2 regions of the Pseudomonas sp. GW456-L12 genome follow, and region 1 is predicted to be linked to the other one. Evidence: predicted binding sites of a transcription regulator. Region 1 holds the regulator's gene; the other holds the start of a gene.

Region 1 (15,064 bases):
CCACTTACGCCAAGCCTTTCGTCGAGAACGGCGAACTGGTGTCCTACGTGCTAGGGACTTATTCCGGGCGCAAGCTCGGCCTGCCCAGCACCGCCAACGCCGGTGGCGTGCACAACCTGTTCGTGACCCATGGCGAGGAAGACCAGGCGGCCTTGCTGCGCCGCATGGGCCGGGGCCTGCTGGTCACCGAACTGATGGGCCACGGGCTGAACATGGTCACCGGCGATTACTCCCGGGGCGCGGCCGGTTTCTGGGTGGAAAATGGCGAAATCCAGTTCGCTGTCCAGGAAGTCACCATTGCCGGCAATATGCGCGACATGTTCAAGCAGATCATCGCCGTCGGTAACGATCTGGAGTTGCGCAGCAACATCCGCACCGGTTCGGTATTGATCGAGCGCATGACGGTCGCTGGCAGCTAAGTCGTAACGGCGTCAGCGAAAGCGCGCGTCCCGCCCGGGGCGCGCGCTTTTTTATTGCCCGGCTTTTGAACACTGACCAACCCTAGCCACCTGTGCAGGGACGCTTGGTCTTGAGCTTGTTTTGATTCTCAATATCATATAATAATAAATCTCATTATCGAATGAGCCCAGGTCATGAGTTCTGCCTTGCACGAGCAGTCTTATCTCGAAAGCTGGCGTTGGATGAGTCGCCAGATCCGTTGTGCCCTCGATCCGGACGAGCCGCGCCTGATCGAGCATTACCTGGCCGAAGGGCGCTATCTGGCGTGTTGCACCGCCACCTCGCCCTGGCTGATCGCCGAAACTTCATTCCGCCTGCTGCTCGATACCGCCACCGATACCGCGCTGCCCTGGCATTGGCGCAGCCAGTGCCTGGACCAGGCCTGGCGCCCGTTGCGTGACCTGGAACGCCTGTCTTTCTGCAAATGCCGGCTCAAACGCTGGCAAAGCCATGCCTGGCAACTGGCGACTTGCTCGTTGCTGCCATCCATTCCCCTTATCGAACTGGTGCAAGGATTTCCCGATGAGTAATACCCGTATCGAACGCGACAGCATGGGCGAACTGCATGTTCCGGAGCAGGCGCTGTATGGCGCGCAAACCCAGCGCGCGGTGGATAACTTTCCCATCAGCCACCAGCGCATGCCGGCGCAGTTCATCCGCGCGCTGATCCTGGCCAAGGCGGCCGCGGCCAAGGCCAACGTCGAACTCAAGCAACTGAGCGAATCCCAGGGCAAGGCCATAGTCGATGCTGCCCAGGGCTTGCTGGAAGGCGACTTCATGCAGCATTTCCCGGTGGATATCTTCCAGACCGGGTCCGGCACCAGTTCCAACATGAACGCCAACGAAGTCATTGCCACCCTGGCCAGCCGTTTGCTCGGCGAACCGGTCAACCCCAACGACCATGTGAACTGCGGGCAGAGCAGCAACGACATCATTCCGACCACCATCCACGTCAGCGCCGCGCTGGGCTTGCACGAACAACTGCTGCCGGCGCTGGTGCACCTGGTGCAAGTCATCGAGCGCAAGGCGGTCGAGGTCCATCCCTTCATCAAGACCGGCCGCACCCACCTGATGGACGCGATGCCAGTGCGTATGAGCCAGGTGCTGGAAGGCTGGGCGCAGCAGCTCAAGGCCAATATCGGTCACCTGCAGGATCTGCTGCCGAGCCTGCAATCCCTGGCGCAGGGTGGCACGGCCGTGGGCACCGGGATCAACGCTCACCCGCAGTTCGCCGCGGGTTTCAGCCGGCAGTTGAGCAGCCTGACCCAGGTGCAGTTCACCCCGGGCAAGAACCTGTTCGCACTGATCGGCTCCCAGGACACCGCGGTGGCGGTCTCGGGCCAGCTCAAGGCTATCGCGGTCACCTTGATGAAGATCGCCAACGACCTGCGCTGGATGAACTCCGGGCCGTTGGCCGGCCTCGGCGAAATCGAGCTGGAAGGGTTGCAACCGGGGTCTTCGATCATGCCCGGCAAGGTCAACCCGGTGATTCCGGAGGCCACGGCGATGGTGGCGGCCCAGGTGATCGGCAACGACACCACGATCACGGTGGCGGGGCAGTCGGGCAACTTCGAGCTGAACGTCATGCTGCCGATCATCGCCCAGAACCTGTTGAGCAGCATCGAGTTGCTGGCCAATTCCAGCCGCCTGCTGGCGGACAAGGCGATTGCTAGCTTCAAGGTCAACGAGCCCAAGCTCAAGGAGGCGCTGTCGCGCAACCCGATCCTGGTCACGGCGCTCAACCCGATCATCGGCTACCAGAAGGCCGCTGAAATCGCCAAGACCGCCTACAAGCAGGGGCGCCCGGTGATCGATGTCGCCCTTGAACACACTGATCTGTCACGCAGCCAGCTGGAGATCCTGCTCGACCCGGAAAAACTCACCGCGGGCGGCGTGTAAATCCCGACATTGCTTTGGAGGTTCACCATGGAGCACTGGAAACGCACGATCGAAAGGGCAAACCGTTTCTTCATGCAGGGCGACCTGGTGGATGCCCGCGAGTATTACTTGCAGGCCCTGGCCCTGGCGCAGGTGTTGTTCGAGCGCTGGAGCGATGCCGACGAAGCGGTGGCGGCTTGTGTCATCTCCCATCACAACCTGGCGGACCTGCACCTGCGCCTGAACCAGCCGGAGGAGAGCGCGGAGTACCTCTGCGCCATCCATCAGCGGTTGTTGCAGACCATGCAGGACAGCCGCCTGGCGCCGGCGCTGCGGGAAGCCGCGCTGCGCCAGAGCAGCAAGACCTATGTCGAGTTGCTCAACTTCATCGGTGAGCACGGTGAATACCCCCGTACGCATCGCCTGCTGGAGAGCAATGTCGCGCAATCGACTGCCGGCACCGCGACCCCGAATGCCCCTCATTACGGAGCACATTGATATGTCCTTTACCTTGCCTGCATTGCCCTACGCCTACGACGCCCTGGAACCGCACATCGATGCGCAGACCATGGAAATTCACTACACCAAGCATCACCAGACCTACATCAACAACCTCAACGCGGCCGTGGAAGGCACCGAATGGGCCGACTGGTCGGTGGAAAAGCTGGTGGCCGGGGTCCAGCAATTGCCGGAGAAGTTGCGTGCAGCGGTGATCAACCAGGGCGGTGGTCACGCCAACCATTCGCTGTTCTGGGCGGTGATGGCGCCGAGCGGCGGAGGCAAGCCGAACGGTGCGCTGGGCCAGGCGATCGACGAGCAGCTGGGCGGTTTCGAGAGTTTCAAGGAGGCCTTCACCAAGGCCGCGCTCACGCGTTTTGGCAGCGGTTGGGCCTGGCTCAGCGTGACCCCGCAAAAGACCCTGGTCGTCGAGAGCAGCGGCAACCAGGACAGCCCGTTGATGAACGGCAATACCCCGATTCTCGGTCTGGACGTGTGGGAGCACGCCTATTACCTGCGTTACCAGAACCGGCGGCCGGAATACATCAATGCGTTCTACAACGTGATCAATTGGCCTGAAGTAGCCGAGCGCTATCAGGCCGCACTGGTTTGAGCCCCCTCCTATAAAAAAGACCTAAGGCTGACTATGGGCACTGAAACACTGACGATCAGCAGCGGGCGGATGTTTCGTTACGCATTCGGTTCGCTGTTGCTGTTGGCGGGTACTGCATTGCTGGTTGCCCAGGGCTTGTCCTGGCTGGACCTGGAGCCGCGCTTGTTGCGTGCATTGCAGGGTGGGGCGGTCTGTGCCCTGGGAACCGCGCTGGGGGCAGTGCCCGTGTTGGTCATTCGCAAGATGCCGCTGGCGCTGAGTGACACCCTGTTGGGATTCGGCGCCGGGGTGATGCTGGCGGCTACGGCCTTTTCGTTGATCGTGCCCGGGATCGCTGCGGCGGAAAAACTCGGACTGTCGCCCTGGGCGTCGAGTGGCCTGATCAGCTTCGGCATCATGCTCGGTGCCTTGGGGTTGTTTCTGGTGGACCGCAAAGTCTCGGGGGGCAACCCGGAGAAACTGGTGGGCACCCTTGAGCATCCGGTCATCCCGCCGCGAATCTGGCTGTTTGTGTTTGCCATCATCGCCCACAACATTCCCGAAGGAATGGCCGTAGGTGTTTCCGCGGGTGGAGGCATGCCGGAGGCGGACAGCCTGGCCATGGGCATCGCCTTGCAGGATGTGCCGGAAGGGCTGGTGATTGCTTTGGTGCTGGCTGGCGCCGGCATGTCCAGGGTCAAGGCATTCCTGATCGGCGCCGCTTCAGGCCTGGTGGAGCCGGTGTTCGCGTTGCTTTGTGCGTGGCTGGTGAGCTTGGCCGAGATGCTGTTGCCGCTCGGGCTGGCGTTGGCGGCGGGGGCGATGCTGCTGGTGGTGACCCACGAAGTGATTCCCGAATCCCGACGCAACGGTCATGAGAAGCTGGCCAGCCTGGGCTTGTGTGTCGGCTTTTGCCTGATGATGGTCATGGATACGGCACTCGCTTGAGTGCCTTTGCGGCAGGTTTGCCTTGCCGACCTTACTCGCCTTCGTCGAAGAAGTTGTTGATCAGTGCCACCAGCGCTTCCAGCGCCTCCTGCTCCTGTTCGCCTTCGGTCTTCAGATGAATCCTGGTGCCCTTGCCGGCGGCCAGCATCATCATTGCCATGATGCTCTTGCCGTCGACCATCGACTCCGGCGTTCTCCCTGCGCGGATCTGGCAAGGAAACTGACCGGCCACGCCGACGAACTTTGCCGAGGCACGGGCATGCAGGCCCAGTTTGTTGATGATTTCAATTTCCAGAGCAGGCATCGCGGGGTAGATCCTTTCAGCTAAGGTCGCGGTGGCGAACCTGGACGTTCTTCAGGGACTTTTGCAGGACTTGGCCCAAGCGTTCGGTCAGGTAGACCGAGCGATGGTGGCCGCCCGTGCAGCCAATGGCAATAGTGACGTAGGCGCGGTTGCTGGCGGCGAAACGGGGCAACCATTTCAGCAGGTAGCTGGAGATGTCCTGGAACATTTCCTCGACGTCCGGCTGGGCGGCCAGGTATTCGGCAACCGGCTGGTCGAGCCCGGACTGGGCACGCAACTCGGGTTTCCAGTACGGGTTGGGCAGGCAGCGTACATCGAATACCAGGTCGGCATCGACCGGCATGCCACGCTTGAATCCGAAAGACTCCACCAGAAAGGCGGTGCCCGGTTCCGGTTGGTTCAACAGGCGCAACTTGATGGTATCGCGCAGTTGATACAGGTTCAGGTTGGTGGTGTTGACCTTGAGATCGGCCAGGTCGGCGATCGGTCCCAGCAGATGGCTTTCGTCCTGGATCGCCTCGGCCAGCGAGCGATTGTTGCTGCTCAAGGGGTGGCGGCGGCGGGTTTCGGAAAAGCGCTTGAGCAGGGTTTCTTCGTCAGCATCCAGGTACAGCACATCGCACTGGATATGCCGGCTGCGGACTTCCTCGAGCAGTTCGGGGAAGCGCGACAGGTGGCTGGGCAGGTTGCGGGCGTCGATCGACACGGCGACCAGGGGCTGTGTCAGTTCGGTGTGGATCAACGCCCGTTCGGCCAGCTCGGGCAACAGCCCGGCCGGCAGGTTGTCGATGCAGTAATAGCCATTGTCCTCGAGTACATCGAGGGCGGTGCTTTTACCTGAGCCGGACCGGCCGCTGACGATGATCAAACGCATGATTACTGACCGTTCTGTTCGTCCAGGACAACCTTGTACAAGGCTTCGTTGCTGGTGGCGCTGCGCAGTTTGTCGCGCACTTCTTTGCGGTCCAGCATGCTGGCAATCTGCCGGAGCAGTTCCAGGTGCGCATCGGTGGCGGCTTCCGGGACCAGCAGTACGAACAGCAGGTCGACCGGTGCGCCGTCGATGGCGTCGAAATCGATGGGAGCGTCCAGGTGCATCAGGGCACTGATGGGCGACTCACAGCCTTTGAGGCGGCAGTGTGGAATGGCAATGCCGTTGCCAAAACCGGTAGAGCCCAGTTTTTCACGGGCAATCAGGCTTTCGAAGACATCTTGCATCTCAAGATCAGGCACTTCGCGGCTGATCAGGTTGGCAATTTGTTCGAGGGCGCGTTTTTTGCTGCCGCCCGGCACGTTCACCAGGGAACGGCCGGGGGTCAGGATGCTTTCAAGTCGGATCATGGGAGGGGAGTGTTAGCGACCCGTGCCTTGGAGAAGGTGGAGTTGCTTTTCCTTATGCTTTTTCAGTTGGCGGTCAAGCTTGTCCGTGAGCAAGTCGATTGCGGCATACATGTCGTCATGTTCTGCATTGGCGACGACTTCCCCACCATGGATGTGCAGCGTGGCCTCGATTTTCTGCTTCAGTTTTTCGACGGCCAGCGTTACCTGCACATTGGTAATCTTGTCAAAGTGCCGCTCAAGTCGGTCGAGTTTTTCGCCGATGTAAGCGCGCAGAGGTTCGGTCACTTCCAGTTGGTGTCCACTGATGTTGACTTGCATACAGCTTCTCCTTCGTTGCCAGTGCATAAAGCGGCAGGTCGATTGACCTGCCACTGGAACGCTGTGGCGAGCCCGGCGGCTACATCAACCGCTTCCGTTCGCTGGAAGGCGCGATCCCCAGGGATTCGCGGTACTTGGCGACGGTACGACGGGCTACCTGAATGCCTTGTGCCTCCAGTAAACCAGCGATCTTGCTGTCACTCAACGGCTTTTTCTGATTTTCCGCGGCGACCAGTTTTTTGATGATCGCGCGGATCGCCGTGGACGAGCATTCACCGCCTTCGGAGGTACTTACGTGGCTGGAGAAAAAGTATTTCAGTTCATAAATGCCCCGTGGGGTATGCATGAATTTTTGCGTGGTCACCCGTGAAATCGTCGACTCGTGCATGCCGACTGCTTCGGCGATGTCATGCAGGACCAACGGTTTCATAGCCTCATCGCCGTACTCGAGGAAGCCGCGCTGATGCTCGACGATCTGGGTGGCGACTTTCATCAGGGTTTCGTTACGGCTCTGCAGGCTCTTGATGAACCAGCGGGCTTCCTGCAACTGGTTGCGCATGAAGGTGTTGTCGGCGCTGGTGTCGGCGCGCCGCACGAAGCCGGCGTACTGTGGGTTGACGCGCAGGCGCGGCACGGACTCCTGGTTCAGCTCCACCAGCCAGCGTTCGTTGTCCTTGCGCACTATGACGTCGGGGACCACGTATTCGGCTTCGGTGGATTCGATTTGCGAGCCCGGCCGTGGGTTGAGGCTCTGTACCAGTTCGATGACTTGGCGCAGTTCGTCTTCCTTGAGCTTCATGCGCCGCATCAGCTGGCTGTAGTCGCGGCTGCCGAGCAGGTCGATGAAGTCGCTGACCAGGCGCTTGGCTTCAGTCAGCCAAGGGGTCTTGGCAGGCAGCTGGCGCAGTTGCAGCAGCAGGCATTCGCCCAGGTTGCGGGCACCGATGCCGGCGGGCTCGAATTGCTGGATACGGTGCAGGACGGCCTCGATTTCGTCGAGTTCGATGTCCAGTTCCGGATCGAAGGCTTCGAGAATTTCCTCGAGGGTTTCGTCCAGATAGCCTTGATTGTTGATGCAGTCGATCAGGGTCACGGCGATCAGGCGATCGGTGTCGGACATGGGCGCCAGGTTCAACTGCCAGAGCAGATGGCTCTGCAGGCTTTCGCCGGCCGAGGTGCGGGTGGTGAAATCCCACTCGTCGTCATCGTTGCTGGGCAGGCTGCTGGCGCTGGTCTGGTAGACGTCTTCCCAGGCGGTGTCGACCGGCAGATCGTTGGGAATGCGTTCGTTCCATTCGCCGTCCTCGAGGTTGTCCACCGTCGGGGCGGTTTCCTGGTAGGAGGGTTCCTGGATATCGGTATTGGGTTTCTGCTCGGCGTTGTCGGCCAGCGGATCGGTGTTATCGAAGTCGTCGCCTTCTTCCTGGCGCTCGAGCATCGGGTTGGACTCCAGGGCCTCCTGGATTTCCTGTTGCAGGTCCAGGGTCGACAATTGGAGCAGGCGGATGGCCTGTTGCAGCTGCGGTGTCATCGTCAGCTGCTGGCCCATTCTGAGGACTAGCGATGGTTTCATGGCAGGGGCTTAACACCTTATTCGCCGGCGCACATGCGCCATCCACTACAGGGCGCGTGAGCGCCAAACATAAGCAAATTATATGCCTGAAACTGAAGTGTTTGCCTAGAGCGCTGTAACAATAAAAACAGCAGGGTTTTATTGGGGCGGGCGCTCTGGCGACCAGCCAAACACCTCAGGGCTTACAGGCGGAACTCATGGCCCAGGTAAACTTCCTTGACCAGCTCGTTGGCGAGGATGGTTTCGGCGTCGCCTTCGGCGATCAGTTGACCGTCGTTGACGATGTAGGCGGTTTCGCAGATATCCAGGGTTTCACGGACGTTGTGGTCGGTGATGAGCACGCCGATACCCTTGGCCTTCAGGTGATGAATGATCTGCTTGATGTCGCCTACCGAGATCGGGTCCACGCCGGCGAAAGGTTCGTCGAGCAGGATGAACTTGGGGGCGGTGGCCAGGGCGCGAGCGATTTCCACGCGGCGACGTTCACCGCCGGAAAGGCTCATGCCCAGGTTGTCGCGAATGTGGTTGATGTGGAACTCCTGCAGCAGGCTTTCCAGCTCCTGGCGACGGCCGGCCTTGTCGAGCTCCTTGCGGGTCTCGAGGATGGCCATGATGTTGTCGGCCACCGAAAGCTTGCGGAAGATCGAGGCTTCCTGCGGCAGGTAGCCGATCCCGGCGCGGGCGCGGCCGTGCATTGGCTGGTGGCTGACATCCAGGTCGTCGATCAGGATGCGACCCTGATCGGCCTGGACCAGGCCGACGATCATGTAGAAGCAGGTGGTCTTGCCGGCGCCGTTGGGGCCGAGCAGGCCGACGATCTGGCCGCTGTCGATGGACAGGCTGACGTCACGCACGACCTGGCGGCTCTTGTAGCTCTTGGCCAGGTGCTGAGCTTTCAGAGTTGCCATTACTGGGCCTTTTCGTCAGTTTTCTTTTTCGGCTGGATGACCATGTCGATCCGTGGGCGCGACTCGGTGACCTTGCTGCCGGTGGCGCGACCGGCGCTGGCCAGCTTCTTGTTGGTGTCGTAGACGATTTTCTCGCCCTGGGTGATGTTGCCGTCCTTGTCGACGACTTTGGCGCGGTCGATCAGTACGACGCGGTTTTGTGCGGCGTGGTACTGGATGGTCACACCGTAGCCCTGGACCGGCTTGGTGTCGCCCTGGGTTTGAATCTGCTCGAAGTAGGCCAGGTTGCCCACCGAGGTCACCACGTCGATATCACCGGTCTGGGTGCGGGTGATGGTCACGGTATTGCCGGTGACCTTCATCGAGCCCTGGGTGATGATCACGTCGCCTCTGTAGGTGGCTACGCCATTCTTGTCGTCCAGTTGAGCGTCGTCGGCCTGGATGCGGATCGGTTGCTGGCTATCGTTCGGCAGAGCCCAGGCGCTCACGCTTCCCAGTGCTGCGCCCAGACCGAGCAAAATAGGGAGGGTTTTAACGAGCCTCATACTGTCCTCTTACGTTCGATAGCAGGTTCATCCTGCCGTCTTTCAAATACGCTTTCATTCCCTTGCCAGTCGTCACGCCGCCGGCGCCGTCGATTCTAACGTCTTGATCGGTCTGCGCATATTGCTTCTGCGGGAATACTGTCATGCGGGTCGTGGTGATCAGCAGGTTGCGATTTTTCTCGTCGGTGCGCGAAACCCGTACCGAATCGATCAACTCGACCTCGGTGCCGTCCGGGTTGACTTCGCCGCGCTCGCTCTGGACATGCCAGGGGAAGGCGGTGCCGCGATACATCTGCAGGTCCGGCTTGGTCAGCAGGGTCACCTCGGTGGCCTTGAGGTGCTCGACCTTGTCGGAAGTCATTTCGTACTGCAGCTTGCCGTCGGGCAGGTACTGCACGCTACGGGCGTTGATGGCGTAGTAGTCGATGGCGCTTTCGTCGACCTGCGCGACCGGCTTGTCGAGGAAGCGTTCCGGGCTGATGTTCCAGTACCCCACCGCCAGGAACAGCACGGTGATGATGCCGAAGATCAGTATGTTGCGAATCTTTTTGCTCAGCATGGGAGGCTCTATAAGTAGGCGGCGTGGGCCGCTTCAAGGCTGCCTTGGGCGCGCAGGATCAACTCGCAGAACTCGCGGGCGGCGCCTTCGCCGCCACGGGCCTGGGTGACGCCATGGGCGTGTTCACGGACAAAACTGGCGGCATTGGCGACGGCCATGCCCAGGCCGACCCGGCGGATCACTGGCAGATCGGGCAGGTCGTCGCCTAGGTAGGCGACCTGTTCATAGCTTAGGCCCAGTTGGGCAAGAAGCCCGTCCAGCACTACCAGTTTGTCTTCGCGACCCTGAAACAGGTGGGGAATCCCCAGGTTTTTCGCCCGACGCTCGACCACCGGCGTCTTGCGGCCGCTGATGATCGCCGTCTGCACGCCCGTGGCCATCAGCATCTTGATGCCCTGGCCGTCGAGGGTGTTGAAGGTCTTGAATTCGCTGCCGTCTTCGAGGAAGTACAGGCGACCGTCGGTCAGTACGCCGTCGACGTCGAATACCGCCAGCTTGATGTTCTTGCCGCGTTGCAGCAGATCCGTGCTCATTACATGACTCCCGCGCGCAGCAGGTCGGACAGGTTGAAGGCGCCGATCGGGCGATCGTCCTTGTCCACCACGACCAGTGCGTTGATTCGATTGTCCTCCATGATCTTCAGGGCTTCGGCCGCGAGCATTTCGGCGCGGGCGGTCTTGCCGTGAACGGTCATGACTTCATCGATGGTGGTGTGGTGGATGTCGATGGTGCGGTCCAGGGTGCGGCGCAGGTCGCCATCGGTGAAGACCCCTGCCAGGCGCCCGTCGGCCTCGACAATGACAGTCATGCCCAGGCCCTTGCGGGTCATTTCCATCAGGGCGTCCTTGAGCAGCGTGCCACGCTGGACCTGCGGCAGTTGCTCGCCGGCATGCATGACGTTCTCGACTTTCAGCAGCAGGCGCCGGCCCAGCGCGCCGCCCGGATGGGAAAAGGCGAAGTCTTCGGCGGTAAAACCGCGGGCTTCCAGCAGCGCCACGGCCAGGGCATCGCCCATGACCAGGGCGGCGGTGGTCGAGGAGGTCGGAGCCAGGTTCAGCGGGCAGGCCTCTTGCTCGACCTGGACGTTGAGGTTGACCTCGGCGGCCTTGGCCAGTGGCGAATCAGGGTTGCCGGTGATGCTGATCAACTGGATGCCCAGGCGCTTGATCAGCGGCAACAGGGTCACGATTTCATTGGTCGAGCCGGAGTTGGACAGGGCCAGGATCACATCGTCCCGGGTAATCATGCCCATGTCGCCATGGCTGGCTTCGGCCGGATGGACAAAAAACGCGGTGGTGCCGGTGCTGGCCAGGGTGGCGGCGATCTTGTTGCCGATGTGCCCGGACTTGCCCATGCCGACCACTACTACGCGGCCTTTGCTGGCCAGAATCATCTCGCAAGCGCGTACGAAATCTGCGTCGATATGTGGCAGCAAGCCTTGTACGGCTTCTATCTCGAGGCGGATGGTGCGTTGTGCCGATTGAATCAGGTCGCTGGATTGGCTCATGTCAGAAATCGTATAGCCTGATGAAAAGGCGGCGATTATAGCGGTAATGATCGATTCCCTCACGCAAGTTCGTCAGCCTTTGTCCTTCTATAGGTAGGAATTGTCCTGTAAAGCCTGTTTTAGGCTGTCGTGATCCTGAACGCGGATGGCTTCGGCCTTGGGGGCTCCGTATCAGCAGTGATATAGTTCGCCGCCAGTTCGGCCTGCCCTGGGTGCATGTACTCCCGGCAGGGAGCCAAGCGTCCGAGTGAGAGGCTGCATCGCAAGGAGTTTAGATGAGTGCCGATAACGCCTACGCGGTCGAGCTGAAGGGACTGTCCTTCAAGCGCGGTGCGCGCAGCATCTTCAATAATGTCGATATCCGTATTCCGCGGGGCAAGGTCACCGGCATCATGGGGCCTTCCGGTTGCGGCAAGACCACGCTCCTGCGGTTGATGGGCGCGCAATTGCGTCCCAGCAACGGTGAAGTCTGGGTCAATGGCCAGAACCTGCCCAAATTGTCGCGCGGCGATCTGTTCGACGCCCGCAAGCAGATGGGCGTGCTGTTCCAGAGCGGTGCGCTGTTCACCGATCTCGATGTGTTCGAGAACGTCGCCTTTCCGCTGCGCGTTCATACCCAGCTGCCGGATGAAATGATCCGCGATATCGTCCTGCTCAAGTTGCAGGCGGTCGGGTTGCGCGGTGCCATCGACTTGATGCCCGACGAGCTGTCCGGTGGCATGAAGCGTCGCGTGGCCCTGGCCCGGGCCATCGCCCTGGACCCGCAGATCCTAATGTACGACGAGCCGTTCGTAGGCCAGGACCCCATTGCCATGGGCGTGCTGGTGCGTCTGATCCGTCTGCTCAACGACGCGCTGGGTATCACCAGCATCGTGGTTTCCCATGACCTGGCGGAAACCGCGAGCATCGCCGACTACATCTATGTGGTGGGCGATGGCCAGGTGCTGGGGCAGGGCACGCCCGACGAGCTGATGGATTCCGATAACCCGCGGATCCGCCAGTTCATGAAAGGCGACCCCGACGGTCCGGTACCCTTTCACTTTCCAGCGCCGGACTACCGCGCAGATCTTCTGGGGAAGCGCTGATGCGCAAAGTATCTTTATTGGAGCGAATTCGTCTGTTCGGCCACTCGGGCATCGACGTTCTCGCGGTGCTCGGGCGTTCGAGCCTGATGCTGTTTCATGTGTTGTTCGGCCGCGGCAGTATCGGCGGCGGCTTCGGCCTGCTGGTCAAGCAGTTGCATTCGGTGGGCGTGATGTCCCTGGTGATCATCGTGGTCTCCGGGATATTCATCGGCATGGTACTGGCGCTGCAGGGCTTCAATATCCTGTCCAGCTACGGTTCGGAGCAAGCGGTGGGGCAGATGGTGGCCCTGACCTTGTTGCGTGAGTTGGGGCCGGTGGTCACGGCATTGCTCTTCGCCGGCCGGGCCGGTTCGGCGCTGACCGCGGAAATCGGCAACATGAAAGCCACCGAGCAGCTCTCCAGCCTGGAGATGATCGGTGTCGACCCGCTCAAATACATTATCGCGCCACGGTTGTGGGCCGGTTTCATTTCCCTGCCGTTGCTGGCGATCATTTTCAGCGTGGTGGGCATCTGGGGCGGTTCGTGGGTGGCCGTCGACTGGCTGGGAGTCTATGAAGGTTCCTACTGGTCGAACATGCAAAACAGCGTGACGTTCAGCGATGACGTGCTCAATGGCATCATCAAGAGCATCGTTTTCGCCTTTGTCGTGACCTGGATCGCCGTATTCCAAGGCTATGACTGCGAGCCCACTTCAGAGGGGATCAGTCGTGCCACTACCAAGACCGTTGTGTACGCCTCGTTGGCCGTACTCGGCCTGGACTTTATTCTGACCGCCTTGATGTTTGGAGATTTCTGATGCAAAACCGCACCCTGGAAATCGGTGTCGGCCTTTTCCTGCTGGCTGGCATCCTGGCTTTGTTGTTGCTTGCCTTGCGGGTCAGTGGCTTGTCCCCGACCTCGAGCACCGATACTTATAAACTTTACGCATATTTCGACAATATCGCCGGTTTGACGGTCAGAGCTAAAGTGACCATGGCCGGTGTGACCATCGGCAAGGTCACGGCTATCGATCTGGACCGCGACAGTTTCACCGGTCGGGTCACGCTGCAGTTGGAAAAGCGCGTAGATAACCTGCCGACCGACTCCACTGCATCTATCCTGACCGCTGGGTTGCTCGGCGAGAAATACATTGGTATCAGCGTCGGCGGCGAAGACACGTTGCTCAAGGATGGCGGGACCATCCACGACACCCAGTCTTCACTGGTGCTTGAGGACCTGATCGGTAAATTCCTGCTCAATACCGTTAGCAAAGACGCCAAATGAGGATTTTTTCATGATCTCTACCTTGCGACGTAGCCTGTTGGTATTACTGGCGGCGTTGCCGTTGATGGCTCACGCCGTGGCGGCGCCTTCCGCGCATGATCTGGTACAGGACACCACCAACCGTCTGCTGGCCGACCTGGCCGCCAACAAAGAAAAGTACAAGCAGGACCCGCAGGACTTTTATACGGCGCTGAACAGCATCGTGGGTCCGGTCGTGGATGCCGAAGGTATTTCCAAGAGCATCATGACGGTCAAGTACTCGCGTAAAGCCACGCCGGAACAGATGCGCACCTTTGAAGAGAACTTCAAGAAGGGCCTGTTCCAGTTCTACGGCAACGCCTTGCTGGAGTACAACAACCAGGGCATCGTCGTTGACCCTGCCAGGGACGAGTCGGGTGACCGTACCAGCGTCGGCATGACGGTCAAGGGCAGCAATGGCGCGATCTATCCCGTGTCGTACACGCTGGAGAAGATCAACGGTGAGTGGAAGCTGCGCAACGTGATCATCAACGGCATCAATATCGGCAAGCTGTTCCGCGATCAGTTCGCCGATGCCATGCAGCGCAACGGCAACGACCTGGACAAGACCATCAACAACTGGGCTGGCGAAGTGGCCAAGGCCAAGGAATCGACCGAAAACTCTCCAGAGAAGGTCGTGAAATGAGTGAGTCGGCCGTCCGTCTGGGTGAAGCCGGCGAACTGCTGATCAGCGGTGTGCTGGACTATCGTTCCGGCCCGGGCCTGCGCAAGCAGGGGCAGGCCCTGATCGCCTCCAGCACCGCCGCGGCGCTGGTGCTCGACTGTTCTGCGGTGGAGAAGTCCAGCAGCGTCGGCTTGTCGTTGCTGCTGGCCTTCATGCGCGATGCCGCGGCAGCCGGCAAGGCCGTCAGCATCCGTGCGTTACCTGAAGACATGCGCGAAATCGCCGAGGTTTCCGGTTTGACCGAGCTGCTGGCGCAGCCTTAGCAACCCATCGACAAGCAAGCCCCCCGTCAGAGTCCTGCTATGCGGGGTTCGCAGGCGCGGGGCTTTTTTGTATGATGTCCGACCCGCGCACACAGGGCGCCGATTGAGGTTGAGCATGCAGGCCAACGAAGTGAAGAGCTTCCTTGAAGGAAAGCTGTCCGAGACTCTTTCATCCGTTCAGGTAGAAGTTGAGGGCGAAGGCTGCAACTTTCAGCTGAACGTGATCAGTGACGAACTGGTGGCCTTGAGTCCGGTCAAGCGTCAGCAGAGCATCTATGCCCATTTGAACCCGTGGATCGCCGATGGCAGCATCCATGCG
Region 2 (15,064 bases), on a different contig from region 1:
AGGTCACTCTGTATTGCAATCAACGGGAGTTTTCCGAGCTGGAGCATGGCGACCAGCTGTTCGCCGCGGTCGCCCAGGAGATTGTCGGCCAGCGTCGCGAAACCGAGCGCTATCGCTGCTATATCACCGACCTGGACCTGTCCGGCTTGCTCGGCGACCACCATGGCTCAAGCAATCTCTACCTGCGCTACAAGGCCGACCTGGAGCGCGCCTTGAACGACGCGCTCGAGCAGGTCTAGCCGGTCAGCGGCGCCCTTCAGAGGTGAAAGTCGCCAGCCGCTTCGGGTTGGTATTCCACTTCCAGCAGAGTCAGCTTCAGGGTCTTGCCGCCGGGCGCCGGCCAGTCGATGTACTGCCCGACCTGCAAACCGAGCAAGGCGCTGCCCACCGGCGCCAGGATAGAGATCCGGCCCTCGTCGGCGTTGGCGTCCTGCGGATACACCAGGGTCAGGTGATAGTCCTTGCCGCTGCCCTCTTCGCGGCAATGCACACGCGAATTCATGGTCACGACACCAGGCGGGACTTCATCGTGGCCCACCAGGGTTTCGGCGCGATCCAGCTCGGTCTGCAACGCAATGACGCCAGGCAGCGTGTCGTCCAGGCTGTCGATCAGGCGCTCCAGACGCTGCACGTCGAGGCGGGTGAGAATGATGGAAGGTGCGGTGCTCATGATCCAGGCAGACTCCTTTTTTCGGCACAAAAAAGCAAAACCCCGTCCAGATAAGACGGGGTTTTCACTGGCCTCGATGTGGCGAGGCGTAACCGGACACTACCACAGCAGCACAAATAAACAAGCCGCAGGGCTTTTGTGCCCGGGCTAGCCCATACCGGGCGCCGCCGCCCGCTTGCGCTCCAGCGCCTGGCGACAGATGACACGCCGTCGCTCATCGTCCGCCGAGCGCCATTCGCGAATGTCTTCGACATGCCGGAAACAGCCCTTGCAGACTTTTTCCTCATCCAGCCGACACAGGCTGATGCAAGGCGAGGCCACTGCCGGGCTGACATTGCTGTACAGCGGCTTGGGCGGGCGCACCGGGGCGGTTGGCGTCACGGTCTCAGAGCCCTTCGAACTCGAGCTTGATATCGGCCTGCTCGAGGACGATGCGCTCGAGCATTTCGCCCAACTGCTCTTCGCTCTTGTCGCACATCCAGCGCTCGCTTTCTTCGTCGTAGTCGAAGTGGAAACCACCGGAGCGCGCGGCCAGCCACAGCTGACGCAGCGGCTCCTGGCGGCTGAAGATCACCTGGCTGCCGTTTTCGAACTTGACGGTGAGCACACCGGCGGAGCTCTCCAGATCGATATCCAGGTCACTCTCCTCGAAAATGTCCTCCAGCGTCTGCTGGGTGGCATCGACCAGGTCGTGGAAACGGGCTTCAGTCAAACTCATTGCGGGAACCTCGAAAAGTGTCTACTCACGCTCAAGCGCCGCAAGATACGGGCGCATCCGGGCGAATGCAAAGGATACCGTCCAAGGGCGCGGGCGGCAGAGAAAATATCCCCGCGGCCGCCACGCCCAGCCCCTGCGCCCGAGGCAAAGGCCCGCCAGACGGGTGTTCCAGCGCATAGGCAAGCCGTCGGGTGGCCGGTATACTCGGGCGCAATTAACGCATTCTCAAGGATTTCGCCATGAAGCGCCTGATCTCTTCCCTTGCTGCGCTCGTCGCGGTTGCCTGCCTTGTCACGGCCTGCGGTCAAAAAGGCCCGCTGTATCTTCCCGATGACAGCAAATCCCCTGAAGACCAAGGTCACTCGCAGTCGCACAAGCACGACACCAACTAAGGGAACCCCATGGACGCTTTTAACTACCGCGACGGGCAGCTGTTCGCGGAAGGTGTAGCGTTGTCCGCCATTGCCGAACGTTTTGGCACGCCGACCTACGTCTATTCCCGAGCGCATATCGAAGCGCAGTACCGCGCGTACGCCGATGCCCTCGCCGGCATGCCGCACCTGGTCTGCTTCGCGGTAAAGGCCAACTCCAACCTGGGTGTACTGAATGTCCTGGCGCGTCTGGGCGCCGGTTTCGACATCGTCTCCCGGGGCGAGCTGGAACGCGTCCTGGCCGCTGGCGGCGCGGCCGACAAGATTGTCTTCTCCGGTGTCGGCAAGACCCGTGACGACATGCGTCGCGCCCTGGAAGTCGGCGTGCACTGCTTCAACGTCGAGTCCAGCGACGAGCTGGAACGCCTGCAACAGGTCGCCGCCGAACTCAAGGTTCGCGCGCCGGTTTCGCTGCGGGTCAACCCGGATGTCGATGCTGGCACCCACCCGTACATTTCCACCGGCCTGAAGGAAAACAAGTTCGGTATCGCCATCGCCGATGCCGAAGACGTGTACATCCGCGCGGCACAGCTGCCGAACCTGGAAGTGGTCGGCGTCGATTGCCATATCGGCTCGCAACTGACCACCCTGGCCCCCTTCATCGATGCCCTCGACCGTCTGCTGGACCTGGTCGACCGCCTGGGCGAGTGCGGCATCTACCTGCGCCACATCGACCTCGGTGGCGGCCTGGGCGTGCGTTATCGCGATGAAGAGCCACCGCTGGCCGCCGACTACGTCAAGGCCGTGCGCGAACGCCTCGACGGCCGCGACCTGGAACTGGTCTTCGAACCCGGCCGTTTCATCGTCGCCAACGCCGGGGTACTGCTGACCCGGGTCGAGTACCTCAAGCACACCGAACACAAGGACTTCGCCATCGTCGACGCGGCGATGAACGACCTGATCCGCCCGGCCCTGTACCAGGCCTGGATGGACGTCAGCGCCGTACGCCCGCGCGATGGCCAGGCACGTACCTACGACATCGTCGGCCCGATCTGCGAAACCGGCGACTTCCTGGCCAAGGAACGTCAGCTGGCCCTGGAAGAGGGCGACCTGCTGGCCGTGCATTCGGCCGGTGCCTACGGTTTCGTCATGAGCTCCAACTACAACACCCGCGGTCGCGCTGCTGAAGTGCTGGTCGATGGTGAACAGGCTGTTGAAGTGCGTCGCCGCGAGACGGTAGCCGAGTTGTTTGCTGGCGAAAGCCTGCTGCCGGAGTAAAACCATGCTGCTGCGTTTTACCAAGATGCACGGCCTGGGCAATGACTTCATGGTCCTCGACCTGGTCAGCCAGCACGCGCACATCCTGCCCAAACATGCCAAGCAATGGGGCGATCGCAACACCGGAGTCGGTTTCGACCAGTTGCTGATCGTCGAGGCACCGAGCAACCCGGATGTGGATTTCCGCTACCGGATCTTCAATTCCGACGGCTCCGAAGTGGAGCAATGCGGCAACGGTGCGCGCTGTTTCGCCCGTTTCGTGCTGGACAAGCGCCTGACCACCAAGCGCCAGATCCGCGTCGAGACCAAAAGCGGCATCATCGAACTGGATGTGCGCAACGACGGTCAGATCAGCGTCGACATGGGCGCGCCGCGCCTGGTGCCCGAGCAGATTCCATTCGTGGCACCGGCCCAAGCCCTGAGTTACCAGGTCGAAGTCGATGGCCAGACCGTCGAATTGGCCGCGGTGTCCATGGGCAACCCCCATGCGGTGCTGCGGGTCAACGACATCAACACCGCGCCGGTGCATGAGCTGGGACCGAAGATCGAACATCACCCGCGCTTCCCGGCCCGGGTCAATGTCGGCTTCATCCAGGTCATCGACCGTCAGCGCGCGCAGCTGCGGGTCTGGGAACGTGGCGCCGGGGAAACCCAGGCCTGCGGTACCGGCGCCTGCGCCGCCGCAGTGGCCGCGATCAGCCAGGGGTGGATGGATTCGCCGCTATTGATCGACCTGCCGGGCGGGCGCCTGTCCATCGAATGGGCAGGCCCTGGCCAACCGGTGAAGATGACCGGCCCGGCAGTGCGCGTATACGAAGGACAGGTGCGTCTTTGAATGAGCGAAAACCATGACTGATCAGCCTCAGGTTCCAGCCGAACAACCCGACGAATCTCCTGCCGAAAACCTCGAGGCGGCGGCGATCGCCGCGTACCTGGAGGCTCATCCGGACTTCTTCGTCGAGCATGAAGAACTGCTCCCGGCGTTGCGCATTCCCCATCAGCGCGGTGACACCATCTCGCTGGTGGAGCGGCAGATGAAGATCCTGCGCGAGCGCAACATCGAGATGCGCCACCGGCTTTCGCAGTTGATGGACGTGGCCCGGGACAACGACCGGCTCTTCGAGAAGACCCGGCGCCTGATTCTCGCGCTGATGGATGCCAACAGCCTGGAAGACGTGGTGATGAGCGTCGAAGACAGCCTGCGCCAGGACTTCCAGGTGCCTTTCGTGAGCCTGATCCTGTTCAGTGACAGTGCCATGCCCGTGGGCCGCTGGGTCACCGCGGCCGATGCCCAGACCGCCATCGGCGGCTTGCTGACCGAAGGCAAGAGCGTCAGCGGCAGCCTGCGCGAGCATGAGCTGGACTTCCTGTTCGGCGAAGAGCAGCGCCAGCAGATCGGCTCGAGCGCCGTGGTCGCCATCGCCCATCAGGGCATTCACGGCGTGCTGGCCATCGCCAGCCGCGACCCGCAGCACTACAAAAGCTCGGTGGGGACGCTGTTCCTCAGCTATATCGCCGAAGTCATGGGCCGCGTGCTGCCGCGCTTCACTCACTCGCTACGCTCGGTTCGCTGACCATGGAACGACAACTGGACGCCTACTGCGAGCACCTGCGCAGTGAGCGCCAAGTGTCGCCCCATACGCTGCAAGCCTACCGCCGCGACCTGGAAAAAGTGCTGGCCTTCTGCGCCAAGCAGCAGGTTTGCAGCTGGTCCGACCTGGACATCCAGGGCCTGCGCAGCATGATTGCGCGCCTGCACCAGCAGGGCCAATCCTCTCGCAGCCTGGCGCGCCTGCTCTCCGCCGTACGCGGCCTGTACCACTACCTGAATCGCGAAGGCCTGTGCAATCACGACCCGGCCAACGGCCTGGCGCCACCCAAGGGCGAGCGCCGCCTGCCCAAGACCCTGGACACCGATCGCGCTCTGCAATTGCTCGATGGCGCGGTGGAGGATGATTTCCTCGCGCACCGCGACCAGGCGATTCTCGAGCTGTTCTATTCCTCCGGGCTGCGCCTGTCGGAGCTGACCAGCCTCGACCTCGAACAATTGGACCTGGCCGATGGCCTGGTGCAGGTCCACGGCAAAGGCAGCAAGACCCGGGTCCTGCCGATTGGCAAGAAGGCCCGCGAGGCGCTGCAGCTGTGGCTACCGCTGCGGGCGCTGAGCAATCCGCCGGACGACGCGGTGTTCGTCAGCCAGCAGGGCCGGCGCCTGGGCCCCCGGGCGATCCAGCTGCGGGTCAAGGCCGCCGGCGAGCGCGAGCTGGGACAGAACCTGCATCCGCACATGCTGCGACACTCCTTCGCCAGCCACCTGCTGGAATCCTCCCAGGACCTGCGCGCGGTACAGGAACTGCTGGGGCACTCGGATATCAAGACCACCCAGATCTATACCCACCTGGACTTCCAGCACCTGGCAGCGGTCTACGACAGCGCCCACCCACGGGCCAAACGCAACAAAGGCGGTGAGTAATGACGATCAAGCTGATCACCTTCGACCTCGACGACACGCTGTGGGATACCGCGCCCGTGATCGTCAGCGCCGAAGCCGTGCTGCGCCAGTGGCTGACCGACCACGCTCCGCAACTGGGCGGCGTACCGGTGGAGCATCTCTGGACCATCCGTGAGCGGGTGCTGAGCAACGAGCCGGGGCTCAAGTACCGCATCAGCGCGCTGCGCCGACGGGTGCTGTTTCATGCACTGGAGGAAGCCGGCTACGACCAGGGCCAGGCCAATGCCCTGGCCGACCAGAGTTTTGAAGTGTTCCTGCATGCGCGGCATCAGCTGGATATCTTTCCCGAGGTGCAGCCGACCCTGGAAGCGCTGGCCAACCACTTCGCGCTGGGCGTGGTCACCAATGGCAACGCCGACGTGCGCCGCCTGGGGCTGGCGGATTACTTCAAGTTCGCCCTGTGCGCCGAAGACATCGGCATCGCCAAGCCCGATTCACGGTTGTTTCACGAAGCCCTGCAACGGGGCGAGGCGACACCGGACACCGCCGTGCACATCGGCGACCACCCGGGCGACGACATCGCCGGGGCGCAGCAGGCCGGCTTGCGGGCCATCTGGTTCAACCCGGCCGGCAAGGCCTGGGAGGCGGACCGGTTACCGGATGCGGAAATCCGCAGCCTGACCGAGCTGCCGAAACTGCTGGCGCGCTGGCACAACGGCGCCTGATAGCACGCTCGCAATCACCGCAACACCGCACTCTCGCCAACAAGCGCCCATGAAAAAGCCCGCAGCGACGGCGGGCTTTTTCAGCAAGCAAGTGGCAGGCGCTCAGATAGGCCGGCTACCGTACTTGTTATCAGGCTTCTTGGGCGGATCGGCAACCACATTGGCCTCGACTTCCTGCACTTTACCGCCACGGGCCAGGAACTCCTCCATGGCGCGCGCCAGTGCATCACGCTCTTTGTTCTTGGCTTCGACACTCGGCAGCTCGTCTACCGAGACGGCAGCCTTGGCCTTGCCTTTGGCGGTCGGGGCAGGAACATCACTGCCATCGTCTTCCGCCACATCGTCGGCGGCCGCTTCAAGACCTTCTTCGGTTTCGTCTTCGTCGCCTACTTCGAGGTCGTCGTTTTCCAGATCATCGTCGCTCATGTTCTACCTCATGACTTGCGAAAAGCAGATTAGTTATAGCCCAGCTGAGCCGACTGTCGAAGGCCGCTGGAAAAAAATCAACATCCACTGATAACCAGCGGCTTATGCCTTATCACCGTGCAAGGTGGCAAGGACTTTGCGGGCACCGCCATGATCGCGATGCTCGCCCAGATAAACGCCTTGCCAGCTGCCTAACGCCAAGCGACCCGCCGATACCGGCAAGCTCAATTGACAGCCTAGCAAACTGGCCTTGAAGTGCGCCGGCAGATCATCGGGCCCTTCGTCGTCATGTTCATACCCGGCCATGCCTTGAGGCACCAGGGAGTTGAAGAAACGCTCGAAGTCACGACGAACCGCAGGGTCGGCATTCTCGTTGATGGTCAACGAGGCCGAGGTATGCTGCAGCCACAAATGCAACAGACCGACCCGACATGCCTTCAGTTCAGGCAGGCCGGCGAGTAACTCGTCCGTTACCAGATGAAAGCCCCGGGGCCTTGCCCGCAGGGTAATCAGAGTCTGTTGCCACATACAGTTCTCCGCACATTCGGCGCGCATTCTAGCGCGCTCTGGGAAAAAACAAAGTGCCGAATATTCCTCCAATGCTGTAAGTCATTGACCCGAAAAAAAAGCAGTCATCAAACTGGCTGACAAGCTCTGGAAAAAACCTTTCAGCCGTCTCTCAATGACAAAACGCAGACAAAAAAATGCCCGGCAAGCCGGGCATTTTTTCTGGCGAGATTACAGGTTGTAACCGCGCTCGTTGTGTTGCGCCAGGTCGAGGCCGACCGACTCTTCTTCCTCGGTGACACGCAGCCCGATGACCACATCCAGCACCTTGAGGATGATGAAGGTCACGATCGCGGTGTAGATCACCGTGAAGCCCACGCCTTTGCACTGGATCCACACTTGCGCGGCGATGTCGGTCACGGTGCCGAAGCCGCCCAGCGATGGCGCGGCGAACACACCGGTGAGGATCGCGCCGAGGATACCGCCGATACCGTGCACGCCGAAGGCGTCCAGGGAGTCGTCGTAGCCCAGCTTGCGTTTCAGGGTGGTGGCGCAGAAGAAGCACACCACGCCCGCTGCCAGGCCGATCACCAGGGCGCCCATCGGGCCTACGGTGCCAGCGGCAGGCGTGATCGCCACCAGGCCGGCAACCACACCCGAGGCGATGCCCAGGGCGCTTGGCTTACCGTGGGTCAGCCATTCGGCGAACATCCAGCCCAGCGCCGCGGCGGCGGTGGCGATCTGGGTTACCAGCATCGCCATGCCGGCGGTGCCGTTGGCGGCGGCGGCGGAACCGGCGTTGAAGCCGAACCAGCCGATCCACAGCATGGCCGCGCCCATCAGGGTGTAACCCAGGTTGTGCGGCGCCATCGGGGTGGTCGGGAAGCCTTTACGCTTGCCCAGCACCAGGCAGGCCACCAGGCCGGCGATACCGGCGTTGATGTGCACCACGGTGCCGCCGGCGAAGTCCAGCACGCCCCAGTCCCACATCAAGCCGCCGTTGCCGGACCAGACCATGTGCGCGATCGGCGCGTAGACCAGGGTGAACCAGATGGCCATGAAGATCAGCATGGCGGAGAACTTCATCCGCTCGGCGAAGGCACCGACGATCAGCGCCGGGGTGATGATGGCGAAGGTCATCTGGAAGGTGATGAACACCGCCTCGGGGAACAGCGCCGCCGGGCCGGTCAGGCTCGCCGGGGTGACGCCGGCCAGGAAGGCCTTGCCCAGGCCGCCGACGAAGGAGTTGAAGTTGACGACGCCCTGCTCCATGCCGGTGGTGTCGAACGCAATGCTGTAGCCATAAATGACCCACAGGATGCTGATCAGACCGGTAATGGCGAAGCACTGCATCATCACGGAAAGAATGTTTTTCGAACGCACCATGCCGCCGTAGAACAGCGCCAGGCCGGGAATGGTCATGAACAGCACCAGGGCCGTCGAGGTCAGCATCCAGGCGGTGTCGCCGGAGTTGAGGACTGGGGCTGCCACTTCGTCCGCCGCCATGGCCAGGCCAGGCATTACGAGGGACAACAGGGCTCCTAGCCCTGCGATTTTACGCAGAGTCATATTGTTTTCTCCTGGGGCGTTGGGTTTGGGGCGGCTTAGATGGCGTCGGTATCGGTTTCGCCGGTACGGATGCGAATAGCCTGTTCCAGATTGACCACGAAGATCTTGCCGTCACCGATCTTGCCGGTGTTGGCGGCCTTGGTTATCGCCTCGATGACCCGATCAAGATCCTTGTCGTCGATGGCGACGTCGATCTTCACCTTGGGCAGGAAGTCGACTACGTACTCCGCGCCGCGATACAGCTCGGTGTGCCCCTTCTGCCGGCCGAAGCCTTTGACCTCAGTAACGGTAATGCCCTGCACGCCGATCTCGGACAGCGACTCGCGCACGTCGTCCAACTTGAACGGCTTGATGATGGCAGTGACTAGCTTCATGAAACTTTCTCCCGAATTGGTGGACTTGCCCCAGGAAAACAAACCCGACTCAAGTCTAAGCGCAGTGCCTGGCTTTGTAACGCATCGTCGGCCTTCCTCGACCAGACCGACGCCAGCTAACCGCTCCTGACGAAACACTTCCCCGCTCCGCCTGCCGCACTGCATTCGTCACAGCGACTGCATCAGTGCATGGGTCATCGGGGACTAAGCAGAAACCTTGCCATCTCGCGAAAACCCACTGATTTCAGTCCCTTGGCCGCCACGACAGAAACCACTTCGCCATCATCGCCACGGATACGCACAACAACAGTGCGCCACTGCCCGGCGCTATGCGCGAAAAGCGTGCATCCCCGCCTGCCGATTGACTATAGACAGTGCGTGATACACTGCCCGCCATTGTTTTCAGGACACTCCCCATGCTCGCGCCCAAAGACCTCCTCGATGCCCTGAGCGGCCATGCCGCCCGCCTGTTCAGCGGCGATACCCCACTGCCCCGCGCCGAAATCGAAAGCCAGTTCAAGGCCCTGCTGCAAAGCGGCTTCAGCAAGCTGGACCTGGTCAGCCGGGAAGAATTCGACAGCCAGATGGTCGTCCTGGCCCGCACCCGGGCCCGCCTGGAAAGCCTGGAGGCGAAGGTCGCCGAGCTGGAAGCCAAGCTGACACCGTCCGCCGAGTAACCTGACCTACACATCGTGAACAAGCTCGTTCCTACCCAGGCCATATCAAACCTGTAGCAGTGAGCTTGTGCGCGTCAGCCCTGCAATAAACGACACATCCTGTCTGCATTCCCCCCCTATCCAGTCCCTGCCACCTGACTATCCTTCCAAGACCGCAGGAAGCGGTAAGCGCATCTCAAGGAACGAGTCATGTCTCTGGCCATTGTCCACAGCCGTGCCCAGACCGGCGTGCAAGCGCCGGCCGTGTCGGTCGAAGTCCATCTGGCCAACGGCCTGCCGGCCCTGACCCTGGTGGGCCTGCCCGAAGCGGCGGTCAAGGAAAGCAAGGACCGGGTGCGCAGCGCCATTCTCAATGCCGGCTTCGATTTTCCGGCCCGGCGCATCACCCTCAACCTCGCCCCGGCCGACCTGCCCAAGGACGGCGGGCGCTTCGATTTGGCCATTGCCCTGGGCATTCTCGCCGCCAGCGTGCAGGTGCCGACCCTGGCCCTGGAGGAAGTCGAATGCCTGGGCGAGCTGGCGCTTTCCGGCGCGGTTCGTCCGGTGCGCGGTGTGCTGCCGGCAGCCCTGGCCGCGCGCCAGGCCGGACGTACGCTGATGGTGCCGCGCGCGAATGCCGAGGAAGCCTGCCTGGCGTCGGGACTGAAGGTGATCGCGGTCGAGCACTTGCTGGAAGCCGTTGCGCATTTCAACGGCCATACACCGATCGAACCCTATGTTTCGGACGGTCTGCTCCACCAGAACCGGCCCTACCCCGACCTGAATGAAGTACAGGGCCAGCTGGCCGCCAAACGCGCGCTGCTGGTAGCCGCGGCCGGTGCGCACAACCTGCTGTTCAGTGGTCCGCCGGGCACCGGCAAGACCTTGCTGGCCAGCCGCCTGCCTGGCCTGTTGCCGCCGCTGGAGGAGCAGGAAGCCCTGGAAGTGGCCGCCATCCAGTCGGTCACCAGCCACACTCCGCTGAGCCATTGGCCGCAGCGGCCGTTTCGCCAGCCGCACCACTCTGCGTCAGGGCCAGCCCTGGTGGGCGGAGGCTGTAGGTTTTCGAATTAAATGCGAAATTTTCGAAATTAATGCGACTGGAAAATCTCGTAGGCCCTAGCTGTCCTTGCAGCAGCCCTAGGGGGCATCCGTCAAGGATGGGGTTTGCCAGCAACATAGGCGTAGAGGTTTATTCTCCATCTAGTTAATGGAGCGACAACAAATACCACCATACTGTAATTACTACAAGGAATACAGGTGCGAGAACGCTTATGTGCCTCCGTAATCCGAACCAAATGCCGACACCGAGAATCCCATATAGGAAGATGTTTGCGACCAGCGACATTAAGAACAGCTTAGTTTCAAATCCGGATTCATCGCTTGCCGGAAGTGACATAAGTGACGTCGGCCATAACATCAACATCAGCTTCTGAACAAATCCATGAATGCCAAGATCAGTGATTTTAAAGTACTGAAACGACCACCAAAGCCACCGAAATACTAATGGGATAGTAAGCCCAAGAAGAGCGAATAAACCTGTAAAGCGGAGCAGTGTCATTTACGGTCTCCCATCAAATTGCTGTTTCAGATTTCGCATCAAAGTTTTAGGAAAAATCGTCTCTGGCGTGTTGATTCCACCAGCCTTAAGCGCATCATGGACTGTGGTAGTGCAGTTGCGATTATTCAGCTCGTAGCTGCCTGGATTACGCGTTAGTTTATCAATAAACTCTTGGATAGCTTTGTCCTGTGCAGGGGTTGTTGGAATAGTGATGCTAGTTTCAGGTATCCTGGTGTCTGGGAGCATTATTCCGGGCACGGGTTGACCAGTTGCAACATCCCAAGTCGACGAATCCGGTGCGGGGTAGAAACCTCTTGTCTGCGGGGAATTGACCCCGGTACCAACATGGCCGAAGCCGCTTGCGCCTGGATAGAGAGTAACTGTAACGTCTAAGCCGAACGGATCGGTAAAGCTAATAGGATTACTGAGAACATAGGCGTATGTATTCATCCCTCCTGCAAGGCCAATCGGATCTACCGAAATAAACCTCCCAAAACCTGGAGAGTAATACCGTGCCCGATAATAATAGAGGCCCGAGCCATCATTTTCCCGACCGGTGTATTGCTGGCTGTTAGTACTCGCGGGTCCGCTGATACTGGTTTGGCCATAAGGGTCATAAGTGTATTGGGTAGTGGATGCTCCGGTGCTGTCGGTGAGCGCTTGGGTTGAACCCAGCGCATCAGTCAGGTAGCTGTAGGTGCTACCACTGGCCTCGGTGCGACTGAAGACTTCATCCAAACCGCCCGTTAGAAGGTTGGCCTGTACTGTGGGGGTGACGGAACCGGTCAGTTCTTGCACCAGGTTGATACCGTCGAACACATAGCCGGTGGTTTGTCCGACAATCGTCTTCTGACTGCGTCTGTTGGCCGCGTCATAACTGAAGCTCCCGGATACGGTGCCCGTGAGTGTGCTCAGACGCTGGCGTGAGTCCCAGGTGTAGGTATTGCTGCCGTCACTGGTCATGTTGCCGTTGGCGTCATACAGCAAGGTGGCACCACCCCATGCCGTCAACTGGTTAGCAGCGTTGTAGCTGGTAGTGCTCACTACGCTGGGAAGAGTGGTGCGAGCCAGGCTGCCGCCAAGCTGCACTCGCTGACCAACGTTATCGTAGCCATAACTCAAATTACCCAGGCTGCTGCCACCCTTCGTGTAATTGAGGTTGACCAACTGGCCGGCGAAATCGTAACCGTAACTGACGGTTACCCCGTTGGGCAGGGTTAAGGTGGCACGACGGTTGTCCGCATCATAGGTGAACGCCGTGTTCTGGCTGCCGTTGCCGAGATTGGTCAGGCGATTGCCGGCGTCGTAGGTGTAATTTACGGCGGGCTGCCCCGTCACCGTCATGCTGGTACGACGGTCAGCGGCATCGTAGGCATAGGAGACGGTGCCTTGGGGCGTGGTTTCGCTGAGCAGGTGATCCAGATTGTCATAGCCGCGGGTGATTGTGCCGCCTTGGGTATCCACGATCTGTGTCAGACGGTTACCCCCATCGAAGGTGTAGCCCACGGTGGCATCTGGCGCTGTCAACGAGGGACCACTGCCAATCAAGGTTTGCCCGAAGGCCGATTGCGTGCGCCGATTCAAGGCGTCATAAGTGTAAGTGGCGATGACGCCATTGCGGGCGGTCCACTGCGTCACATTATCTAGGCCATCAAGGCCATAGCTTTGTGTCGCGTTCAACGGGTCGGTGTAAGACACGCGGCGATCGCGAGCGTCGTAGCTATACGCATGCACTCCGTTCTTGGCATCGGTGACACTCAGAAGATTGCTATTCGTGTCGTAAGCAAAGCTGGTGATGTTTCCTAGCGGGTCCGTAACCTTGGTTTTACGATCCAACGGATCATAGTCCATCAGGGTACGGCGCCCCACAGCATCAGAGATTGCCAGGACCCGACCCACGCTGTCGGTGTAGTAATTGGTGGTTCGCCCCAAAGGATCGCTAACGCTGGCAACATCCCCCAAAACATAGCTAATGGCCGTAGTTGCTCCGATGGGATCGGTGATCTGCGTCACCCGACCTTGGTCATCCGATGTGAATTTCACGGCATTGCCTAAGGGATCGATAATCTGTGTCAGACGTCCCAAACTGTCATAGCTGTAGTTAGTGGTATGGCTCAGACCATCGGTATGACTGGTCAGTTGATTGAAGGTGGGGTCGTAGGTATAGCTGTCCGTCACGGCTTGCGACGTTCCTTGTAGCCGAGTCACGCTGGTGAGGTTGCCCACGCCATCGTGTGTGTATCCGGCCACTCGCCCCATGGCATCGGTGACGGAGGTCACCTGATTGGTGGTGGCGTCACGCTGGAGGCTATAGCTTTGTTGCTCGGGCAAACCTAGGCCATAGGTGTTTGTTGTGACATAGCCAGCGCCATTGAATGCCAAACGCTCGATATTGCCGCGAGGATCCGTAATGTCCGTCTGGGTGACTTGGCTGCCGCTGAGGGTGTAGGCGAATTGATAGGTACCTGCCACGGTGCTGCCATAACCCAGGGTTTGTTGGGAGACCCGGCCGTTGGCATCATAACTGTTGCTGAGGAGTACATTGCCATTGGGCCGCGTGATGGTCAGCATGTGATGGGCGCTGTCGTAGGTATAGGTTTCCACGCCACCATTCGCGTCGGTTACTGTCTGAAGATTCCCATTACTGTCATATGTGTAGCTGACCGTACGCCCCATATTGTCACTGGCCTGAGTAATACGATTGCTTGAGTCATAGGTAAAGCTTATCCAGCGTCCATTAGGCGATATCACTTGTTGCAAATTTCCGTTGGAGGCTCGCGTCAACGAGATCGTATTACCCACACGGTCCTTGATTTGAGTCATGGCTGCTTTTGCTGGCACGTTATTGTCTTGTGCATTCGGGAACCACATTTGGTAGCCATCTTTTAGCTTGAGCAGCCACGGCGAAGCACCGCCGACCCATGAGATGGTCGCCCCCTGATACCGATCAAACGGCGAGCCGTTGTGCAGGTACACCGCAGTCGCGTAATTCGTACCTGATGAGATCCGGTTGAAGTGAATACGCTCGCCATTCGACAGAATCAGATCTTGATAGGTCCAGGGGTTGGTATCGCCCACCATGAAAATGTCATACACGTGATTGGTACCGACACCGAAGGCACGCGACCGCGTGTCTTCAGAGAGGTAGGTGCGTGTCAAAGTCAGCGGGAGGGTGTCAGCAACCGTCAGATCGGTGTGCGGATAGGTGAACAATCCCGTAGACGTATCCACCGGCTCGCCTTTGTCGCTCGAAGCAACCTCCAGCCCTTGATAACCGCCGCCGGCAGTGGGGTTTTTGGCGGGTGCTAGGGACGGCAAGCTGACCATGGCCCCAGTGAACTCATAAATACCCACACCGTCCCCAGGTATAACCTGTTTACCGTTCGTGGAAACTAGCCCCTCACCATAAACGTACCAGCCTTTATAGACGGGATCGTAGGTCCAGAAGTCCATCGTAGAGCCAGAGGGGCGGCCGTTGTAATTGGGATAAATGATCCGTGCTGCCTGAAAACTCTTCGGATCGATGGCTTGTAGATTCGCACTGCCTGGTTGGATGGTGAAGTACACAGGGATGCCATGCGTGGGGAGCGGAAATGGCGTCCGATCAACAGGAATGGGGGTGATACTGACGGAGGTGACAACCTTGCCGTCGACATCGCGAATGACTGTTCCTTTGGGGATATGCAACTCCAAACCTGGAATATGAGGTGTGGTGACAGTCACCTCACTTGTTGTCGGGGACGGCAGGCTCACGGCA

The links. Region 1 encodes sigma-54, which starts transcription at its own class of promoters, with help from an activator protein. Its sites were predicted from a motif close to ANTGGCATNNANNTTGCTNT; they were not measured.
Region 2: a site for sigma-54 is predicted at 9,296-9,315, ahead of glnK (P-II family nitrogen regulator). Genes of this name have one in related genera too.

What each region holds. Positions count from the first base shown of each region.
Region 1 is NZ_JBWKZA010000008.1:122,869-137,932, reverse strand. It holds gene pmbA (metalloprotease PmbA) at 1-419, shown strand, start outside; gene AC07Y9_RS13005 (FagA protein) at 594-989, shown strand; gene AC07Y9_RS13000 (class II fumarate hydratase) at 982-2,358, shown strand; gene AC07Y9_RS12995 (DUF2753 family protein) at 2,386-2,835, shown strand; gene AC07Y9_RS12990 (superoxide dismutase) at 2,837-3,448, shown strand; gene AC07Y9_RS12985 (ZIP family metal transporter) at 3,482-4,375, shown strand; gene AC07Y9_RS12980 (HPr family phosphocarrier protein) at 4,407-4,679, opposite strand; gene rapZ (RNase adapter RapZ) at 4,696-5,553, opposite strand; gene ptsN (PTS IIA-like nitrogen regulatory protein PtsN) at 5,556-6,020, opposite strand; gene hpf (ribosome hibernation-promoting factor, HPF/YfiA family) at 6,033-6,338, opposite strand; gene AC07Y9_RS12960 (RNA polymerase factor sigma-54) at 6,418-7,911, opposite strand; gene lptB (LPS export ABC transporter ATP-binding protein) at 8,094-8,819, opposite strand; gene lptA (lipopolysaccharide transport periplasmic protein LptA) at 8,819-9,364, opposite strand; gene lptC (LPS export ABC transporter periplasmic protein LptC) at 9,351-9,923, opposite strand; gene AC07Y9_RS12940 (KdsC family phosphatase) at 9,932-10,456, opposite strand; gene AC07Y9_RS12935 (KpsF/GutQ family sugar-phosphate isomerase) at 10,456-11,430, opposite strand; gene AC07Y9_RS12930 (ATP-binding cassette domain-containing protein) at 11,706-12,515, shown strand; gene mlaE (lipid asymmetry maintenance ABC transporter permease subunit MlaE) at 12,515-13,312, shown strand; gene mlaD (outer membrane lipid asymmetry maintenance protein MlaD) at 13,312-13,779, shown strand; gene AC07Y9_RS12915 (MlaC/ttg2D family ABC transporter substrate-binding protein) at 13,790-14,443, shown strand; gene AC07Y9_RS12910 (STAS domain-containing protein) at 14,440-14,745, shown strand; gene AC07Y9_RS12905 (BolA family protein) at 14,861-15,064, shown strand, end outside.
Region 2 is NZ_JBWKZA010000015.1:23,858-38,921, reverse strand. It holds gene AC07Y9_RS19075 (class I adenylate cyclase) at 1-239, shown strand, start outside; gene rnk (nucleoside diphosphate kinase regulator) at 257-670, opposite strand; gene AC07Y9_RS19065 (DUF1289 domain-containing protein) at 818-1,051, opposite strand; gene cyaY (iron donor protein CyaY) at 1,056-1,388, opposite strand; gene lptM (LPS translocon maturation chaperone LptM) at 1,628-1,780, shown strand; gene lysA (diaminopimelate decarboxylase) at 1,790-3,037, shown strand; gene dapF (diaminopimelate epimerase) at 3,042-3,872, shown strand; gene AC07Y9_RS19040 (DUF484 family protein) at 3,886-4,611, shown strand; gene xerC (tyrosine recombinase XerC) at 4,614-5,510, shown strand; gene AC07Y9_RS19030 (HAD family hydrolase) at 5,510-6,214, shown strand; gene sutA (dormancy-specific transcriptional regulator SutA) at 6,317-6,640, opposite strand; gene AC07Y9_RS19020 (secondary thiamine-phosphate synthase enzyme YjbQ) at 6,743-7,168, opposite strand; gene AC07Y9_RS19015 (ammonium transporter) at 7,379-8,716, opposite strand; gene glnK (P-II family nitrogen regulator) at 8,752-9,090, opposite strand; gene AC07Y9_RS19005 (accessory factor UbiK family protein) at 9,507-9,767, shown strand; partial or broken gene AC07Y9_RS19000 (YifB family Mg chelatase-like AAA ATPase) at 9,957-10,808, shown strand; gene AC07Y9_RS18995 (RHS repeat-associated core domain-containing protein) at 11,308-15,064, opposite strand, start outside.